DNA from 3 places in the Streptomyces sp. NPDC057002 genome. Region 3 is predicted to be linked to each of the others. Evidence: riboswitches for the same ligand, from Rfam matches in the RefSeq annotation. Region 3 holds a riboswitch; each other region holds the start of a gene.
What was found. A riboswitch is a leader RNA that binds a small molecule or an ion and turns the genes downstream of it on or off. The one in region 3 is predicted to bind thiamine pyrophosphate.

Region 1: linked by a shared signal. The riboswitch ahead of ACFT32_RS33725 (thiamine ABC transporter substrate binding subunit) and the one ahead of thiO (glycine oxidase ThiO) in region 3 are both predicted to bind thiamine pyrophosphate.
Region 2: linked by a shared signal. The riboswitch ahead of thiC (phosphomethylpyrimidine synthase ThiC) and the one ahead of thiO (glycine oxidase ThiO) in region 3 are both predicted to bind thiamine pyrophosphate.

What each region holds. Positions count from the first base shown of each region.
Region 1 covers NZ_JBHURZ010000008.1:119,554-121,808, reverse strand. Annotated here, with positions in the region: gene rlmN (23S rRNA (adenine(2503)-C(2))-methyltransferase RlmN) at 1-755, shown strand, start outside; TPP riboswitch at 780-886, shown strand; gene ACFT32_RS33725 (thiamine ABC transporter substrate binding subunit) at 1,010-2,047, shown strand; gene ACFT32_RS33720 (ABC transporter permease) at 2,023-2,255, shown strand, end outside.
Region 2 covers NZ_JBHURZ010000004.1:706,681-708,935, reverse strand. Annotated here, with positions in the region: gene thiC (phosphomethylpyrimidine synthase ThiC) at 1-1,132, opposite strand, end outside; TPP riboswitch at 1,125-1,314, opposite strand; gene ACFT32_RS23240 (YibE/F family protein) at 1,387-2,255, shown strand, end outside.
Region 3 covers NZ_JBHURZ010000011.1:275,581-277,835, reverse strand. Annotated here, with positions in the region: gene thiO (glycine oxidase ThiO) at 1-1,102, opposite strand, end outside; TPP riboswitch at 1,100-1,211, opposite strand; gene ACFT32_RS40415 (hypothetical protein) at 1,264-1,614, shown strand; gene ACFT32_RS40410 (NAD(P)/FAD-dependent oxidoreductase) at 1,647-2,255, shown strand, end outside.

The DNA of each region.
Region 1 (2,255 bases), on a different contig from region 3:
GGGTGACCATGTGCATCAGCTCGCAGGCGGGGTGCGGGATGAACTGCCCGTTCTGCGCGACCGGGCAGGCGGGCCTGGACCGGAATCTGTCCACCGCCGAGATCGTGCATCAGATCGTCGACGGCATGCGGGCGCTGCGGGACGGGGAGGTTCCCGGCGGTCCCGCGCGGCTCAGCAACATCGTGTTCATGGGCATGGGCGAGCCGCTCGCGAACTACAACCGGGTCATCGGGTCCATCCGGCGGCTCACCGACCCCGAGCCCGACGGGGTGGGGCTCTCGCAGCGCGGGATCACCGTCTCGACGGTCGGTCTCGTGCCGGCGATCCACCGGTTCGCCGACGAGGGCTTCAAGTGCCGGCTCGCCATCTCGCTGCACGCGCCCGACGACGAGCTGCGCGACACCCTCGTCCCCGTGAACACGCGGTGGAAGGTCCGGGAGGTCCTGGACGCCGGGTTCGAGTACAGCGCCAAGTCCGGGCGGCGGCTGTCCATCGAGTACGCGCTGATCCGGGACATCAACGACCAGGCCTGGCGGGGCGACCGGCTCGGGCGGCTGCTCAAGGGCAAGCCCGTGCATGTCAATCTCATTCCGCTGAACCCGACGCCGGGGTCGAAGTGGACCGCCTCGCGGCCCGAGGACGAGAAGGCGTTCGTGGAGGCCATCGCCGCCCATGGTGTGCCGGTGACGGTCCGGGACACCCGTGGACAGGAGATCGACGGGGCGTGTGGTCAGCTCGCGGCCACCGAACGGTAGTCTGACCGTCGTACATACACCTTCATATTCCGACAGGGGAGCGCCACAGCGCTGAGAGTGCGGCACACGGCCGCAGACCCTCCGAACCTGGCCCAGGTCATTCTGGGTAGGGAGATCGGTCATCACTCGAGCTGTTGCGCCCTGCCCGGGACCCCTGAGTTCCCGGGCGGGGCCGCGTCTTCTCCTGGTCATCCAGGAGGAATCCAGTGAGCATCAAGAGAAAGCGGCTGACGGCTGTGGTCGTCGGGCTCGGTATGGCCGGCACGCTCGCCGCGTGCGGGTCCTCCGGCGGCGGCCAGGGGTCCGGCGACTCCGAGACCGTGACCCTCGTCAGCCATGATTCGTGGGCCGCGTCCAAGGGCGTCATCGCCGCCTTCGAGAAGCAGTCCGGCTACAAGGTCAACGTCCTGGAGGACGGCGACGCCGGGCAGGCCGTGAACAAGGCGATCCTGACCAAGGACAACCCGCAGGGCGACGTCTTCTTCGGCGTCGACAACACGCTGCTCTCGCGGGCGCTCGACAATGGGCTGTTCCAGCCGTACGAGGCGAAGGGATCCGACCGGATCAAGGCCGAGTACCGCGCCGACCAGGGCAAGCACCGGGTCACGCCCGTCGACACCGGCGACATCTGCGTCAACTACGACAAGAAGTACTTCGCCGACCACGAGCTGGAGCCGCCGAAGAGCTTCGACGACCTGGTCAAGCCCCAGTACAAGAACCTGCTCGTGACCGAGAACGCCTCCGCTTCCTCGCCCGGCCTCGGGTTCCTGCTCGGTACCGCCGCGAAGTACGGCGACGGGGGCTGGGAGGGCTACTGGAAGAAGCTCAAGGCCAATGGCGTGAAGGTCGTCGACGGCTGGGAGCAGGCCTACAACGAGGAGTTCTCCGGCTCGGCCGGCGGCAAGAAGGCCAAGGGCGACCGGCCGCTCGTCGTGTCGTACGCCTCCTCGCCGCCCGTCGAGGTCGTCTACGCCGACCCCAAGCCGAGCACGGCACCGACCGGGGTCGCGCAGGGCACCTGCTTCCGGCAGGTCGAGTACGCCGGGCTGCTGAGCAACGCGAAGAACAGCGAGGGGGGCAAGGCGTTCCTCGACTTCCTGGTCTCCCAGCGGTTCCAGGAGGACATGCCGCTCAACATGTTCGTGTACCCGGTGCGCGAGGGCGCCCAGGTGCCGCCGGAGTTCGTGAAGTTCGGGCCGCAGGCCGAGGATCCCGAGACCATGGACCCGGCGAAGATCGCCGACAACCGTGACCAGTGGGTCAAGTCGTGGACCTCACTCGTACTGAAGTAGCCGTCCGCAAGGACCGGCGCGGGAGCGCGGCGCGGTTCGGGCTCATCGCCCTGCCCGTCGCGTTCTTCGCCGCGTTCTTCGCCTACCCCGTCGCCGCGATCGTCGCGCGTGGCCTGAAGGTCGACGGGGCCTGGCGGCTCGGGCGGATCGGGGAGGTGCTGGCGCAGTCCGACGTCCGGCACGTCCTGTGGTTCACCACCTGGCAGGC
Region 2 (2,255 bases), on a different contig from region 3:
GCGTTCGCAGTTCAGCGAACTGTGCCTCGTCGTTGGCGTCCGCGATGGAGCCGGGCCGCAGTCCGTCGCCGAGCGAGTACGTGACGTCGTACGCGGCGAGGATCTCGCAGAGTTCCTCGAAGTGCTCGTACAGGAACGACTCCCGGTGGTGCGCGAGGCACCAGGCGGCCATGATCGAGCCGCCGCGGGAGACGATGCCCGTCTTGCGGTTGGCCGTCAGCGGCACATAGGCCAGGCGCACGCCCGCGTGGACCGTCATGTAGTCCACGCCCTGCTCGGCCTGTTCGATGACCGTGTCCTTGTAGACCTCCCAGGTCAGATCCTCGGCCCGGCCGTCGACCTTCTCCAGGGCCTGGTAGAGCGGCACGGTGCCGATGGGGACGGGGGAGTTGCGCAGTACCCACTCACGCGTGGTGTGGATGTTGCGGCCGGTGGAGAGGTCCATGACCGTGTCGGCGCCCCAGCGGGTCGCCCAGGTCATCTTCTCGACCTCCTCCTCGATGGAGGACGTCACCGCCGAGTTGCCGATGTTGGCGTTGACCTTCACCAGGAACCTCTTGCCGATGATCATCGGCTCGATCTCCGGGTGGTTGACGTTGGCCGGCAACACGGCCCGGCCCGCGGCGATCTCGTCGCGGACCACCTCGGGCGAGACGTTCTCCCGGATGGCCACGTACTCCATCTCGGGCGTGATCTCGCCGCGACGGGCGTACGCGAGCTGCGTGACCGCCTCGCCGTCCCGGCTGCGACGCGGCTGACGCGGGCGGCCGGGGAAGACGGCGTCGAGGTTGCGGAGGCCGCCGCGGGGCGAGGTGTGCTTGATGCCGTCGTCCTCGGGACGGACGGGGCGGCCCGCGTACTCCTCGGTGTCGCCGCGGGAGATGATCCAGTTCTCCCGCAGCGGCGGCAGGCCCCTGCGGACGTCGGTGTCGACGTGTGGATCGGTGTACGGGCCCGAGGTGTCGTACAGCGTGACAGCCTGCCCGTTGGTGAGATGCACCTGCCGAACCGGCACGCGCAGGTCGGGGCGGGTGCCCTCGACGTACGCCTTGTGCCAGCCGATGGACTTCCCGGCCTCCTCGGACTGTGCGTCCTGAACGGAGGCAGGCGTGCGTGCGTCCTTGTCGGTCATGAGACCTACTCCCTACGCCGGCATTACCCGGTAACAGGTTCGGCGGTCGACGCAGCGGTTTCCGTCTGCCGACGTTCCGTGTGAAACATCACTCGACTTCGGTGATGTTTCATGTGAAACATCGCTGGGACGGAGGTCAGCGCCCTCTCAGCCCGGTGCTCCGAGCTCCCGCGTGTACAAAAGGTGCCCCCACGCTAGCGGCAATTCTGGCGCGGTGAACAGAGGGCCCCCCTCGTTCTTGCGATGATCGGTCGGTGACCACGACGCAGCGTCCCCCTTACCCACCGCCCGAGCCGCCTCGCGGATCCGGCGCCGGAAACGGCAACGGCCGGGGAGACGGCCACGATTTCGTCCCCGGGTCCGGGTATGGGCCCGGGACGGGTTTCGGTCCTGGGGCCGGAGCTGGTGCTGAGCGTGGTTCCGGCTATGCCGGGGGATACGGGCCGGGCAACGGCCAGGGCGGCGGCTCAGACGGTGGGCATGGAGTCGGCCCCGGCGACGGGCAGGGTCCGGGTTCCGGAGACGGACACGGACACGGAGAGGGTTCCGGGACCGGAGGAGGCGACGGCCACGGACACGGACAGGGTTCCGGGACCGGAGGAGGCGACGGCCACGGACACGGACCCGGACCCGATTCCGCTCCAGGTGGCGGACACGGGCACTCGCACAGCCACGGTCCGGCCACACCCGTCTCCATGCATCTGCGCAAGATCATCGCGGCGATCCTGATCCCGTTCGGCGCGGCCGTGCTGGTCGGTCTCGTTGTGCTGTGGCCGGGCGGCGCCCCGTCGCACGAGCGCACCGGTGTCGGGTTCGACCGGCAGACCGAACAGGCCTCGGTCACCAAGGTCGTGGAGATCAGCTGCAAGGAGGCCGGCGCCTCCGGGGTCCCGCCGACCGGCGACACCTCCACCGCCGAGGGCTCCTCCGCGGTGCAGCAGGAGAAGGGCACCTGCAAGCGCGCGACGATCCGGGTCGACAGCGGCAAGGACAAGGGCCGCACCTTCACCGAGATCATCCAGCCGGACCAGTCCCGCCAGCTGCACGAGGGCCAGAAGGTCGTGGTCGCCTACGAGCCCTCCGCGCCGAAGGACCTGCAGTACTCGGTCACCGACATCAACCG
Region 3 (2,255 bases):
CGGGGAGTTCGCCCGCCGTCAGGACGTGCGCCATGGCGTCGCCGGTCACCGGGGTGAGCAGGACACCGTTGCGGTAGTGCCCGGTGGCCAGCAGCAGACCCTCCAGGCCGGTCGGGCCGAGCAGCGGCGCGTTGTCGGGGGAGCCGGGCCGCAGTCCGGCGCGGGTCTCCGTGAACGGCAGCTCGGTGATGCCCGGGACCAGCTCGTGCGCGTCGCGCAGCAGCTCGTACACGCCGCCCGCCGTCACGGTGGTGTCCCAGCCCGTTTCCTCGCTGGTCGCCCCGATGACCAGCTCGCCGCTCTCGCGCGGCACCAGATAGACATGGCTGCCGCGCACGACCGCGCGCACGGTCCGGCTCAGGAAGGGCCCGTGCCGCCCCGGCATGGTCAGCCGTACGACCTGCCCCTTCACCGGCCGCACGGGAGGCAGTACGTCCTCGGGGACGCCCGCGAGCCGTCCGCTGAGGCTGCCCCCGGCCAGCACCACCTGCCCGGCGTCCAGGGCGGTCCCGTCGGCCGTGACGACGCCCGCGGCCCGGTCCCGCACGACGGTGAGCCGCTCCGCCCATGCCCGGTGGAAGACCACCCCCGCCCGTTCGCACGCCGTCACCAGCGCCCCGGACAGCCGCCGCGGGTCGATCTGGTGGTCGCCGTCGACGCGCAGCCCGCCGCGCACGCCCGGCGCGAGCATCGGCTCCAGGCGACGGCACTCCCGCCCCGACAGCCACTGCGACTCCAGGCCGGACTGTTGCTGCAGGGCGTGCAGTTCGCGCAGATGCGCCCGGTCGTCGGCGTCCAGGGCGACGGCGAGCGTGCCGCAGCGGCGGTAGCCGAGGTCGTGGCCCGTGAGGTCGGTGAGCTCGGCCGCGAAGTCCGGGTAGCGCCGGGCGGAGGCGAGGTTCAGACCGAGCAGGGTCTGCTCGCCGTAGTGCAGTTCCGTGACGGCGGCCAGCATGCCGGCCGCCACCTGCGCGGCCCCGCCGCCCGGCTCGGGGTCCACCACGGCCGTGGTGAGCCCGCGTTGTGCGGCCCGCCACGCGGTGACCAGGCCGATGATGCCGCCCCCGATGACGAGGACGTCTGACGTTCGCGTACGCGGCATGGGCGTCCAGCCCCTCCCTTCGCCGGCATGACCCGGATCAGGTTCGTACGGTCGGAGGCCGCCAGCCTCCCTCTCAGCCCGGTGCGTCCGGGCTCCCGCGAGTGCTCTACGTTGGCCACCCTAGCCCGATGCCGTATGTCGCAGTAAGGGAGCCTCCGTCCATGGCCCGATCCCTCGACGGTCTTCTCCTCGCCCCGGTCGCCGACCAGGCCCCGGGCCAGGTGGGGACCCGCACCCGGTTCACGTACCACGAGAAGGACGGCGAGATCTGGGCCGAGTACTCGGGCGGCGACGTCGTACGCGGCCACCTCGTGGGTACCCGGGAAGGTGACCGGCTGGACTTCCGGTACGTACAGCTCAAGCAGGACGGAACCACCTCCTCGGGGCACTGTGTGTCGACGGTCGTGGAGCTGCCCGACGGGCGGGTGAGGCTGGAGGAGACGTGGGAGTGGGAGTCGCAGCGGGGCAGCGGGACGAGCGTTGTGGAGCAGGTCACTGCGCATGAGCACTGACTGACAAAACGTCAGTTGTCTATGGTGATCAGGTGAGCGAGCAGACGCAGGAAGCAGGTCCGTCCGCGCCGCGGCGCGTGGTCGTGGCGGGTGCGGGCATGGCCGGTGTGCAGACCGCGGTCGCCCTGCGGGAGCAGGGCTTCAGCGGCACCGTGATCCTCATCGGCGCCGAGCCCCACCAGCCGTACGACCGGCCCCCGTTGTCCAAGGCCGTCCTGCTCGGCAAGGCCGAGGGCTCCGCCTTCGACCTCGACTTCGAGGCCCTCGGCATCGAGCTGCGGCTCGGCTGCGAGGTGCTGGGCCTGCGCCCCGGCGATCACGAGCTGGACACCGAGGACGGGCCCGTGCCGTACGACGCCCTCGTCGTCGCGACCGGCGCCGAGCCGGTCCGGCTGCCCGGCGCGGAGGGCGTGCCGGGCGTGCATCTGCTGCGCACCCTGGACGACGCCGAGCGGCTGCGGCCCGTGCTGGCCCGCAAGCACGACATCGTGGTCGTCGGCGCGGGCTGGATCGGCGCGGAGTTCGCCACCGCCGCGCGCGAGGCCGGCTGCGCGGTGACCGTCGTGGAGGCCGCCGAACGGCCGCTCGCCGGGGCGCTGCCCGCCGAGGTCGCGGCCCCGATGGCCGGCTGGTACGCCGAC